4 regions of the Mesorhizobium sp. BAC0120 genome follow, and region 3 is predicted to be linked to each of the others. Evidence: predicted binding sites of a transcription regulator. Region 3 holds the regulator's gene; each other region holds the start of a gene.
What was found. Region 3 encodes HrcA, which represses chaperone genes, less so after heat shock. Its sites were predicted from a motif close to GTTAGCACTCNCNNNNNGNGAGTGCTAAC; they were not measured.
Positions count from the first base shown of each region.

Region 1: SAZ10_RS04885 (co-chaperone GroES) is a predicted target of HrcA. The motif match lies at 1,195-1,223, and genes of this name have one in related genera.
Region 2: SAZ10_RS10590 (co-chaperone GroES) is a predicted target of HrcA. The motif match lies at 1,177-1,205, and genes of this name have one in related genera.
Region 4: groES (co-chaperone GroES) is a predicted target of HrcA. The motif match lies at 1,397-1,425, and genes of this name have one in related genera.

Region 1 covers NZ_JAWRCU010000002.1:293,842-297,050, forward strand. The annotation lists gene SAZ10_RS04880 (mechanosensitive ion channel family protein) at 1-903, shown strand, start outside; gene SAZ10_RS04885 (co-chaperone GroES) at 1,371-1,685, shown strand; gene groL (chaperonin GroEL) at 1,748-3,209, shown strand, end outside.
Region 2 covers NZ_JAWRCU010000004.1:48,432-51,640, reverse strand. The annotation lists partial or broken gene SAZ10_RS10600 (usg protein) at 376-617, opposite strand; gene SAZ10_RS10595 (hypothetical protein) at 678-1,022, opposite strand; gene SAZ10_RS10590 (co-chaperone GroES) at 1,388-1,675, shown strand; partial or broken gene groL (chaperonin GroEL) at 1,735-3,209, shown strand, end outside.
Region 3 covers NZ_JAWRCU010000018.1:66,634-69,842, reverse strand. The annotation lists gene grpE (nucleotide exchange factor GrpE) at 45-698, opposite strand; gene SAZ10_RS28115 (putative quinol monooxygenase) at 838-1,137, opposite strand; gene hrcA (heat-inducible transcriptional repressor HrcA) at 1,157-2,227, opposite strand; gene rph (ribonuclease PH) at 2,536-3,209, shown strand, end outside.
Region 4 covers NZ_JAWRCU010000009.1:84,892-88,100, reverse strand. The annotation lists gene phnX (phosphonoacetaldehyde hydrolase) at 1-57, opposite strand, end outside; gene SAZ10_RS20230 (TIGR03364 family FAD-dependent oxidoreductase) at 61-1,182, opposite strand; gene groES (co-chaperone GroES) at 1,484-1,780, shown strand; gene groL (chaperonin GroEL) at 1,837-3,209, shown strand, end outside.

The sequences.
Region 1 (3,209 bases), on a different contig from region 3:
AGTACCTTGGCGCTGTCCGGCAGCAAGCTTGGCGAGAGAGTGGTTGACGGCCTGTTTCACGCCGTCATCATCTTGGTGCTAGCCGATCTCGCCTGGCAGCTGTCGAAGGCACTCATCGACTATCGTCTGAGGCTTGCTGCGGAAGTCGATGCGACTGGAGTACAAACTGGCAGGCTGCGCACTCTGCTGCCGATATTCCGCAATGTGCTCGTTGTATTCATTGCCGTCGTGGCTGGCCTGACGATCCTGTCGGGCTTGGGTATTCAAATCCTGCCGCTGATCGCAGGCGCCGGTATCCTGGGCGTCGCCATCGGCTTCGGATCACAGACGCTGGTCAAGGACGTGCTGAGCGGTATTTTCTACATGCTCGACGATGCCTTCCGTGTTGGCGAGTATATCCAAAGCGGATCCTACAAGGGCACCGTCGAATCCTTCAGTCTGCGCTCCATAAGGTTGAGGCACCAGCGCGGGCCCGTCTTCACGGTACCGTTCGGCCAACTCGGGGCTGTCCAGAACATGAGCCGCGACTGGGCGATCGAGAAGATGACGATCAGGGTCACCTACGACTCCGACGTCGAACTGGCACGCAAGCTCATCAAGAAGATCGGCCAGGAGCTGGCCAATGCCCCCGAGTTTGCCGCCGACACGATCGAACCCTTGAAGATGCAGGGCATCGACGATTTCGGCGAGTATTCGATCGTGCTGCGGATGAAGCTCATGACCAGGCCCGGCACGCAGTTCGCCATAAAGCGTCGCGCCTATATGATGATCAAGAAGGCCTTCGAGGAAAACGGTATCAAGATCGCCTTCCCGACAGTCCGTGTGCAAGGAGGCGGTGAGGCCGCCGCGGCAGCCCAGCAAATACTCAATCTGCAGCAGCCAGCCCCGGCAGTGCCGGGTTAGGGGTACAAGATTGCTTGCGATTGACACCAAAGGCGAGGGGCACTCCTTCCTGTGCAATACGGTAGACTACTCTCCTGTACGACAACGCATCCCGCTTGCCGTCAACGGTAAGTTTATCCCCCGGAGGGCTTGGGCGATAGCAATCCCATCGGCGGAAAGCTTGGCTTCAAGGGAAATGGTTGCCCTGGCCTTCAGAGCCGGGCTGGCGAGCCGATGTGCTGGCCGACCCAGACCAATCGATCGGGGCCGCCGTTCCGCTGCTCAGCACGAATAGCGCTATAATTACAAAATATTAGCACTCTGTGTGGCTGAGTGCTAAAAATTTGCGAAGCCCCTCTTGAAAGGGTAAAATCCACCAACCAGATCGTACGCGCGACGTTTGAAGAAGGTCGCGTGGTGGTGCGCCGGACCTGTCTGGGTGCGGCGACGTCTGACTGCAAACTGTATGTCCGTAGGAGGAGTGCGACATGACCTTCCGCCCATTGCATGATCGTATCCTTGTTCGCCGCGTCGAAGCCGAAGAGAAGACGGCGGGCGGCATCATCATTCCAGACACCGCCAAGGAAAAGCCGCAGGAAGGTGAGGTGGTCGCTGTCGGGCCCGGCGGGCGCGACGAAGCCGGCCAGCTGCAGCCACTCGACGTCAAGCCCGGCGACCGAATTCTCTTCGGCAAATGGTCCGGTACCGAGATCAGGCTCGACGGCGAGGATCTGCTCATCATGAAGGAAAGCGATGTGATGGGCGTGATCGAGGTCGAGGCTGCTGCGAAGAAGGCCGCTTGAGCGAGCCGGAACAGGCAATCAGTGCTGCGTCAGGAAAATGCTGCCTTTGAAGGAGTAGAACAATGGCTGCCAAGGACGTCAAATTCTCTTCCGAGGCCCGGGAGAAGATGTTGCGCGGTGTCGACATCCTCGCCGACGCAGTGAAGGTCACGCTCGGGCCCAAGGGGCGCAATGTCGTCATCGACAAGTCGTTCGGCGCGCCGCGCATCACCAAGGATGGCGTTACGGTCGCCAAGGAAATCGAGCTCGAGGACAAGTTCGAGAACATGGGCGCGCAGATGCTGCGCGAGGTTGCCTCGAAGACGAGCGACGTGGCCGGCGACGGCACCACGACCGCGACCGTGCTCGCCCAGTCGATCGTACAGGAAGGCGCCAAGGCAGTGGCGGCCGGCATGAACCCGATGGACGTCAAGCGCGGGATCGACCGGGCCGTGGAAGCTGTGATCGCGGAGCTGAAGGGCAACGCTCGCAAAGTCACCAACAATGACGAGATTGCCCAGGTCGCTACCATCTCCGCGAACGGAGATACCGAGATCGGCCGCTTTCTCGCCCAGGCCATGCAAAAGGTCGGCAACGAAGGCGTGATCACGGTGGAAGAGGCCAAGACCGCCGAAACCGAACTCGAGATCGTCGAAGGCATGCAGTTCGACCGCGGCTATCTCTCGCCTTATTTCGTGACGAACCAGGACAAGATGCGGGCCGAGCTCGAAGAGCCTTACGTGTTGATCCACGAGAAGAAGCTCTCGAACCTGCAGGCGCTGCTACCGATCCTGGAAGCCGTCGTGCAATCGAGCAAGCCGCTGCTCATCATCGCGGAGGATGTCGAGGGCGAGGCGCTCGCAACGCTCGTTGTCAACAAGCTGCGCGGGGGTCTGAAGGTGGCGGCCGTCAAGGCGCCTGGCTTCGGTGACCGGCGCAAGGCGATGCTCGAAGACATCGCCATCCTGACCGGCGGCACGGCGATCAGCGAGGATCTCGGCCTCAAGCTCGAGAACGTCACTTTGAACATGCTCGGCCGCGCCAAAAGGGTGATCGTCGAGAAGGAGAACACCACGGTTGTCGATGGCGCGGGCCGTAAGGAGGAAATCCAGGGCCGCATCAACCAGATCAAGGTGCAGATCGAGGAGACCACCTCGGACTATGATCGCGAGAAGCTACAGGAACGTCTTGCCAAGCTTGCCGGCGGAGTCGCGGTGATCCGGGTCGGCGGGTCCACAGAGGTCGAAGTCAAGGAGAGGAAGGATCGCGTGGATGACGCGCTGCATGCCACGCGTGCCGCGGTGGAGGAGGGCATATTGCCCGGCGGTGGCGTAGCGCTGCTCAGGGCCGCCAAGGCGCTCGACGGCATCGCTGCCGATAATCCCGATCAGAAATACGGCATCAACGTCGTTCGCCGTGCAGTCGAGATGCCGGCGCGCCAGATCGTCGAAAATGCGGGGTCTGAGGGGTCCATCGTCGTGGGCAAGCTGCGCGAAACCTCGGATTTCGCCTATGGCTGGAATGCGCAGACCGGTGAATATGGCG
Region 2 (3,209 bases), on a different contig from region 3:
AACACCGCAAAATCGCCGAGACACAACGGCAGGCAGCCTCAAGAACCAGCCCTCATCACATCATTGGCCGTTGTTGCGCCAACCCGATTGCTGCTGTCGTGCCCGCCGGTCACCGCCAGCCGAACGCTTTCCCCATAGGCTCCACCCAGCCCCCCGCGGCTTCCTCCTTGGGAGGTTTTTCAACGCGGGCCGACACAGGCCCAGCCGCCACCGTCACGCCGCGGCCCGCATCGAAAAACCTTCACCACAGCAGTCGTTCCCGCCACGCAGGCCGAACGGCAACTGTGCGCCCGCATTTCCGCCATTGCGACTTCCCTGCTGGTGCACAAAAGCGGACATTCGGCGATGCCGCCTTCGCGTTGCGCTCCGTTACTGTCAGTGGATCGAAATGATGCCATCAACCGCCTTCCATTCCGATGGTTTGATCAGGCAATGATGGGCGACGCGCACCGAATGCAGGGAGCCTTCAAGCTCGCGTTCCCAGTAGTCGAGGAAACCCTTCAATTCCGGAAACTCCGGCGCAAGATCATATTCCTGCCAGACATAGAGCTGCAGCAGGCTGGGATGATCCGGAGATGATAGTGGATTTCGGCCGTGGTCAGGCCATAGCCCTCCATCTGCAGGCGGAATTCCCTGCTGATCGTTGTCACGATACGTTTCTCCTTCGCCCTACGATCTCATGCGTCCAGCCGGTCGAAGCTGTGGCGGAAATCTCCTGATCCGGACTGGTGCGTTGATGCTTCACCGTCGAGCTGCCGCAGCGCATCCATGATCTGATCGAAGGAGATGGGCCGCTCGGCACCCGGCGGCTGGCGCAGCGCCGGCATCGATTCGACGGCGCATGCGTCCGAGGCCCAGGATGAGAGGATTGCGCGCTTTTCCTGAAGATCGAGCGTTTCGTCGCTCAACACGTCATTGGGATGCTTGAAGTGCCTGGCCGGCGCAAGCAGGCGATCAAGCGAAAGGTCGGATGTTTCAGGGGCAAGAGAGGGAATGATCGGCGAAAACTTCTGTCGGTTCATCGATGTCCTCCGTCTGCAAAAAACTCCTTGGTTGCGGGTTCAGATTCCGGCTGCGCAGAGGCAGCACTAGGCTGGGATAACTTTGTTGGAGGGCAGCGAAATTTCAAGCGGGAAAATCCAGCGCTTAAACAAAATAGCTGCATGATAACAGACGATTGGCACTCTCTGCACGAGAGTGCCAAAATTTTTGCGTTCGCCTCTTGATCGGAAAATCGCAAAACTAGCTCGATCTGCGCGCGCGATGCCTGATGAAGGATCGCCGCACCTCGCGCCGGTTCGAATTTGCCGGTCCGGTGCGGAGGAACCTCAAAATCTGTTTGTCCTTAAAGGAGAACGACATGGCGTTCCGTCCATAGCATGACCGTATCCTGGTCCGCCGCATCGAGGCCGACGAAAAGACCGCCGGCGGCATCATCATCCCCGACACCGCGAAGGAAAAACCGAGCGAGGGCGAGGTTATCGCCATCGGCCCCGGCGCGCGTAACGAGGCCGGCCAGCTTCAGCCGCTCGACGTTAGGGTGGGCGATCGCATCCTGTTCGGCAAATGGTCCGGCACGGAGATCAAGCTCGACGGTCAGGACCTCATCATCATGAAGGAAAGCGACGTGATGGGCGTGATCGAACAGGCCGCCACGCTGAAGAAGGCCGCCTGACGGCTTCTTTCAACGTCAACCAGTCAACGAAAGCTGCCTAGATTTGAAGGAGTGATCCAATGGCTGCCAAGGAAGTCAATTTCAACACCGAAGCCCGCGAGCGCATGCTGCGTGGTGTCAACATCCTCGCCGACGCGGTGAAAGTCACGCTGGGCCCCAAGGGCCGCAACGTCGTCATCGACAAGTCGTTCGGCGCCCCGCGCATCACCAAGGACGGCGTCACCGTCGCCAAGGAAATCGAGCTTGAGGACAAGTTCGAGAACATGGGGGCGCAGATGGTGCGCGAAGTGGCGTCGAAGACCAATGACCTTGCCGGTGACGGCACCACGACCGCTACGGTTCTCGCGCAGGCGATCGTCAAGGAAGGCGCCAAGGCTGTCGCGTCGGGCATGAACCCGATGGACCTGAAGCGCGGCATCGATAAGGCGGTCGATGCGATCGTCGCCGAGCTGAGGACCAATGCGCGCAAGGTGACCAAGAACGACGAGATCGCTCAGGTCGGCACCATCTCGGCCAATGGCGATGCAGAAATTGGCCGCTTCCTGGCCGAGGCGATGCAGAAGGTCGGCAACGAAGGGGTCATCACCGTCGAGGGAGCCAAGACCGCCGAGACCGAGCTGGAAGTTGTTGAAGGCATGCAGTTCGACCGCGGCTATCTCAGCCCCTATTTCATCACCAACCAAGATAAGATGCGCGTCGAGTTGGAAGAGCCTTACGTGCTCATCCACGAGAAGAAGCTCGCCAACCTTCAGGCGCTGCTTCCGGTCCTGGAAGCCGTGGTGCAATCCGGCAAGCCCCTGCTGATCATCGCTGAAGACGTCGAAGGCGAGGCGCTTGCCACGCTGGTCGTCAACAAGCTGCGCGGCGGCCTCAAGGTGGCTGCGGTCAAGGCGCCTGGCTTCGGTGATCGCCGCAAGGCCATGCTGGAAGATATTGCCAATCCTCACCGGCGGCACCGCGATCAGCGAGGATCTCGGCATCAAGCTTGAGAACGTCACGCTGCAGATGCTTGGTCGCGCCAAGAAAGTGGTGATCGAGAAAGAAAACACCACTGTCGTCGACGGTGCCGGCAAGAAGGAGGAAATTCAGGGCCGTGTCGCCCAGATCAAGGCGCAGATCGAGGAGACCACTTCCGACTACGACCGCGAGAAGCTGCAGGAGCGGCTTGCCAAGCTGGCCGGCGGTGTTGCGGTGATCCGCGTCGGCGGCTCGACCGAGGTCGAAGTCAAAGAGAAGAAGGACCGCGTCGACGACGCGCTGCACGCTACGCGTGCCGCGGTCGAGGAAGGCGTTTTGCCGGGCGGGGGCGTTGCCCTGCTGCGCGCGACGACGGCGCTTGATGCGGTCGTCGCCGACAATGCCGACCAAAAGCATGGCATCGAGATCGTGCGCCGCGCCATTGAGGCTCCTGTCCGGCAGATCGCCGAGAATGCTGGTGCCGAAGGTTCGGTCATCGTCGGCAAGCTGCGCGAGAAGACCGAGTTCGGCTGGGGCTGGAATGCTCAGACCAACGAATTCGGCGATCTCTACAAGC
Region 3 (3,209 bases):
GCCGGGGTAAGGTAGGAAGCGCGCCGGCCTAAATTCCGGCTGGGTCAGGCGTCCTTCTCGGCCTGCTCATTCACCGGTCCCGGCTCGGCCGGTGCTTCGGCTTCAGCGGCTTTCGACTTGTTTTCCGCAGCGGCAGGTTTAGGGCCGCCCTTGGCGACTCCGACCATCGCCGGCCTCAGCACCCGATCGCCGATCGAGTAGCCCGCCTGCACGACCTGCACCACGGTATTGGCCGGCACGTCCGGATTCGGCACCTCGAACATCGCCTGGTGGAAGTTCGGATCGAACCTCTCCCCCTCGGGATAGAGTTTCTTCACGCCGTGCCGTTCCAGCGCGGAAAGCATCGCGCGCTCGGTGATGTCGACGCCCTCGATCAGCGCCTTGAACCCGGCGTCGGCCGAGGCCTTCGCGTCATCGGGGACGGCCTCAAGTGCGCGGCGCAGATTGTCGGAAACCGAAAGCATGTCGCGCGCGAACGCGGCGATGGCGTAGCTGCGGGCGTCATGCACGTCTCGCGCGGTCCGCTTGCGCAGATTCTCCATCTCCGCGGCAACGCGCAGCGCACGATCCTTCAGTTCCTCGTTTTCCTTCAGCAGCTTGACGACGACCTCATAATCGCCGGTGTCGTTCGCAGGGGTATTGTTGCCGTTCTCAGGCTGTCCTTCGGAAAATCGCTCTTCGTTCGACTTGTCGCTCATCGCGTGTCTGTCATCTCTCTCGTGGGTGGTCCAGAAAATTGCGCCCGATATCGAGATTCAGGCGACAAAAATCAAGGCACTAAGGGGATTCCATTCCTATCGCGAGCCTGCGATAGCTTTGATCAGGCAGCAGGTCCATTCAAAGACTGGTTATGCCGACGCCGCCGACCGGCTCCGTCATGACTTGGGATTCGAAACCAGCGATCAGCGGCCGCGCCGTCGCAATCGCAGCCTGTACCGCCGGCAAGGACAGCGATGCCTTGTGGCTTTCAGCATTGTCCCAGACTTCGGTGACCCAGATGACGTCGGCATCCGCCGTGTCCTTGGCCACGATATAGCTCAGGCAGCCAGGCATCTGCTTGGTGCTCCCGAGCAGAAGCCCAAGCAAGGCATCCCGCTGGCCGGCGTTGGCTCTCATTTTTCCGATCAGGCCGAACATCGCACCTCCTTTGCCGAGCCTACCGCAGCATCCGGCTCACCATCTGCGCGGTATAGTCCACCATCGGCACGATGCGAGCATAGTTGAGCCTTGTCGGCCCGATCACGCCGAGCGCACCGATCACCCGCGCTTCCTTGTCCCGGTAAGGGGCGACGATCAGCGAGGAGCCCGATAACGAGAAGAGCTTGTTCTCCGAACCGATGAATATGCGCACGCCGGAGCCTTGCTCGGCGAGGTCGAGGAGCTGGATCACCCCTTCCTGGTTCTCGAGATCCTCGAACAGATGCCTCAGAAGGTCGATATCGGCCTGCGCCGTCACATTTTCCAGGAGATTGGCGCGGCCGCGTACGATGAGCCGCGCCGGCAGGCCGCCCTCGGAGCCGGCCCAGACAGCCAGCCCCTTCTCGACGAGCTCCTGGGACAGCGTGTCGAGCGCAGCCTTCGTCTCCTCCTTCAGCCTCGAGATGCTCGTCTTGGCCTCGGCGAGCGTACGGCCATGGATATGCGCGTTGAGAAAGTTCGTGGCCTCTTGAAGCTGCGAGGCCGTCGTGCCGAGGGGCAGCTCGACGATGCGGTTCTCGACGTCGCCGTTCTGCGAGACCAGCACGGCGAGCGCCTTGGTCGGCTCGAGCTGGATGAACTCGATATGCTTGAGGGGCACTTCGTTCTTCGCAGCGACGACAAGGCCGGCGCCGCGCGACATGCCGGACAGCATCTGGCTCGCCTCGGTCAGCATATGCTCCAGCGAGGCGCCGCTGCCCGATGCCTTCACTTGCGCCTCGATCGAGCGGCGCTCGTCGTCGCTGAGATCGCCGATCTCCATGAAGGCGTCTACGAAGAAGCGCAGGCCGCGCTGCGTCGGCAGCCTGCCGGCCGATATGTGCGGCGCATAGATCAAGCCGAGCTGCTCGAGGTCGCTCATCACATTGCGTATGGTCGCCGGCGACAGGCTGACCGGCAGCACGCGCGACAGGTTGCGCGAGCCGAGCGGCTCGCCGTCACGCAGGTAGCTTTCGACGATTACACGGAAGATGTCGCGCGAGCGCGCGTCGAGGGTTTGGAGGGTCTGGTCGGGATCGATTCTGGCCATGGCATCCGGTGGTGGAGCAACACAGCAAGGATATAGCCAGCGGGAAAGCGAACACAACCTCGGGCTAGTGTCGAGATTTCGAAGTTCGCCTCATTTTGATATCGGGCTCTGAACGAACTTTGAAATCAAAACGACACTAGGACTCAATAAGTTGCTAGTGTCCCTGAGATTCTGAAATTCGCCCTGAGCCCTATCTCAAACTCAAGCGAATTTCAGAATCGGGACACTAGGCCGGCGGCGTTTTCCTTTGCGCAGCGCGCCTTGGAGGGCTACAAGCCCGCGACGATTCCCTGAACAGGATTTCAGATATGCGGCCATCGAAGCGGCAACCGGACGAGATGCGCGCCATTTCCTTCGAGCGCGGCGTTTCCAAGCACGCGGAAGGCTCCTGCCTCGTCAAATTTGGCGATACGCATGTGCTCTGCACCGCCAGCCTTGAAGAGAAGGTGCCGAACTGGATGCGCAATTCGGGCAAGGGCTGGGTGACGGCCGAATACGGCATGCTGCCGCGTTCGACCGGCGAGCGCATGCGCCGCGAGGCATCGACCGGCAAACAGGGTGGCCGGACGCTGGAGATCCAGCGCCTGATCGGCCGCTCGCTGCGCGCCGTCGTGGACCTGCAGGCGCTCGGCGAGCAGCAGATCACCGTCGATTGTGATGTCATCCAGGCCGACGGCGGCACACGCACGGCCTCCATCACAGGCGGCTGGATAGCGCTGCACGATTGCCTTGCCTGGATGGAGGCGCGGCAAATGGCGAGCGTGTCCAGGGTGTTGAAGGACCACGTCGCCGCGATCTCCTGCGGCATTTTCGACGGCGCTCCCGTGATCGATCTCGACTATGCGGAGGATTCAGCCGCCGGCACCGACGCCAATTTCGTGATGACTGGCAAGGGCGGGCTCGTCGAGGTGCAGGGCACCGCCGAAGGCGAACCGTTCAGCGAGGAGCAGTTCCTTAAGCTGATGGCTTTGGCACGCAAGGG
Region 4 (3,209 bases), on a different contig from region 3:
GAAATCGATCATTGTGCCGGCCCAGTCAAAAACCACAGCCTTGAACCTAGCCCGCATTTCTCACAGTCCCAGACTGCCGACGACTTCCTCACCGAGCGCGAAGCCCGTCGAGGCACCCGTCCCGCCGGTCACCAAGACGATACGCACATGCTCCTCCGGCGCATCGGTGAAGACCACATCCGTTTTCGACGAAGCGTAGCTACCAGTCCAACGTTCGCTGACCGACCAGCCAGAAATATCGAGCACCTTCTCCATTTCGGCGAGAATCAGCATGTCGTAGCGGTCGGACGCGAAGGGCTTTGGTGCGTCGCCATAGATATGACTGTCGCCGACGACCAGCGAGCCGTCGCCGGAGCGCACGACGATGAGATGAACGCCGGCCGCCAGCGCCTCCGTTTCCTCCCGTGCGAGCCTTGCCTTCAAGGGTGCGGCCTCGGGCAGCTCGGCGAAGCCGTCATATCGGCCGAGGCTCAGATCCGACATTACCGCCGCGTGGAGCGGGGGCGGCGAGGACGCCGTGACCCTCAGCATCTGGAGCGTGCAGATCTCGAGTTGAGCCTTGCCCAGCCGCTCTGCATAAAGCGTCGAAAGGTCATGTCCGGGACAAACGATGCAGGTATCGGCGTTAATCTCGGCGCGGCTGGTGAGGATCCACGGCAAGGCGATCTCATGTACGGCAGTCGACCAGTAGAAGTCGACCTTCATCTCCGACTGAAGCCATTTAGCGAGCTTGCCGATCGCCGTATGCGACTCCACGCGCAGTTCGTGCGGGCTGTAAAGGATCTCCGCTCCCCTCGCACGCCGCAGAATTGGGGCTAGCTCGCCCGCTTCATTCGCCGAGAGAAGACGGCAGCCCTCGCCCATTTCGGTGCGCAGGAATGCGTCGGCTACGGCAACTGCCTCCGCGCGCCGCGCCAGGATTGTCGTCCCACTATGGACGATTTCGATGCCGGCCTTCGGCGCGATCTCTGCCCAGACGTCGCGGCTTCGCTTTGCTCGCTGCCAGTGGGTGCCTCTGCGCTGTCCGGACACGGTGATGAAACCGAAGTTGCGAATCGACGCGCCGACACAGCTCGCGTCGCGCTCGATGACTGCGACCCTCCTGCCCTTGCGGGCCGCGGCAAGCGCGGCGCCCATTCCGACGATGCCGGCGCCCACAACAGCGAGGTCGTAGTTCTTCATCGCGCCCTGCCGCCGGCCAAAGCCGTGTTCCTTTCAGAGCCGATCGGCCAACCCGAGCCGATCTCCGCAGGTCGCCAGTCGTCGCAATCCACTCTCGTCCAGGCCATCCCCACCCCGCGGTCAAGGCCAAGATTAACCTTGGGGGCGGCTATTGTGAGCAATGCGGTCCGCGTCGCCTTGACAGCGTGAAAGCTAGCGACTATTTGCGCGGCACGTTAGCACTCTCCCCCGATGAGTGCTAACAAGGTCCGGCTGTCCGGACGGAGGACATCTTCAATATCATCCCACCGAGGAAAGCAATATGGCAAAGACGAAGTTCCGCCCGCTTCATGACCGCGTGGTCGTCCGCCGGGTCGAATCCGAGGAAAAGACCAAAGGCGGCATCATCATCCCGGATACGGCCAAGGAGAAGCCGCAGGAAGGTGAGATCATCGCTGTCGGCTCGGGCGCTCGCGACGAGGCCGGCAAGCTCGTTCCGCTGGACGTCAAGACCGGCGACCGCGTGCTCTTCGGCAAGTGGTCGGGCACCGAGGTGAAGCTCAATGGCGAGGACCTTCTGATCATGAAGGAATCCGACATCATGGGCATCATCGGCTGATCGCCCTCACTTCACCATCCAATCTGATTTTCTGGTAACCCAGGAGCTGAAGCAACATGGCTGCTAAAGACGTAAGATTCTCCCGCGATGCTCGCGAGCGCATGCTCAACGGCGTCAACATCCTCGCCGACGCGGTGAAGGTCACCCTCGGCCCCAAGGGCCGCAACGTCGTCATCGACAAGTCGTTCGGCGCGCCGCGCATCACCAAGGACGGCGTCACCGTCGCCAAGGAAATCGAGCTTTCCGACAAGTTCGAGAACATGGGTGCGCAGATGGTCCGCGAGGTTGCCTCGAAGACCAATGACGTGGCCGGCGACGGCACCACGACCGCGACCGTGCTCGCTCAGTCGATCGTGCAGGAAGGCGCCAAGGCGGTTGCCGCCGGCATGAACCCGATGGACCTCAAGCGCGGCATCGATCTCGCCGTGGCAGACGTGGTCGCCGACCTCGTCAAGAAAGCGAAGAAGATCAAGACCTCGGAAGAGGTCGCGCAGGTCGGCACGATCTCGGCCAACGGCGAAGAGTCGATCGGCGGCATGATCGCCGAGGCGATGCAGAAGGTCGGCAACGAGGGCGTGATCACGGTCGAAGAGGCCAAGACCGCCGAGACCGAGCTCGAGGTCGTCGAAGGCATGCAGTTCGACCGCGGCTATCTGTCGCCGTACTTCATCACCAACCCCGACAAGATGATCGCGGAGCTCGAGGACGCCTACATCCTGCTCCACGAGAAGAAGCTCTCCAACCTGCAGTCGATGCTGCCGGTTCTCGAGGCCGTCGTTCAGTCCGGCAAGCCGCTGCTGATCGTCGCCGAGGACGTCGAGGGCGAGGCGCTTGCCACACTCGTCGTGAACAAGCTGCGCGGCGGCCTGAAGATCGCTGCCGTCAAGGCTCCGGGCTTCGGTGATCGCCGCAAGGCCATGCTCGAGGACATCGCGATCCTGACCGGCGGTCAGGTGATCTCGGAAGACCTCGGCATCAAGCTCGAGAACGTGACGCTCGCCATGCTCGGCCGCGCCAAGAAGGTGCGCATCGAGAAGGAGAACACCACGATCGTCGACGGCGCCGGCAAGAAGGCCGAGATCCAGGGCCGCGTCGCCCAGATCAAGCAGCAGATCGAGGAGACCACCTCGGACTACGATCGTGAGAAGCTGCAGGAGCGTCTTGCCAAGCTCGCTGGCGGCGTCGCGGTGATCCGCGTCGGCGGCGCGACCGAGGTCGAGGTCAAGGAGAAGAAGGACCGCGTCGATGACGCCCTCAACGCGACCCGCGCGGCCGTCGAGGAAGGCATTGTCGCCGGCGGCGGCGTCGCACTGCTGCGCGCCACCCAGGCGATCAAGGCCAAGGGCGTCAATGCGGACCAGGATGCGGGCATCGCCATCGTGAAGCGCGCCATCCAGGCCCCGGCTCGCCAGATCGCTGCTAATGCCGG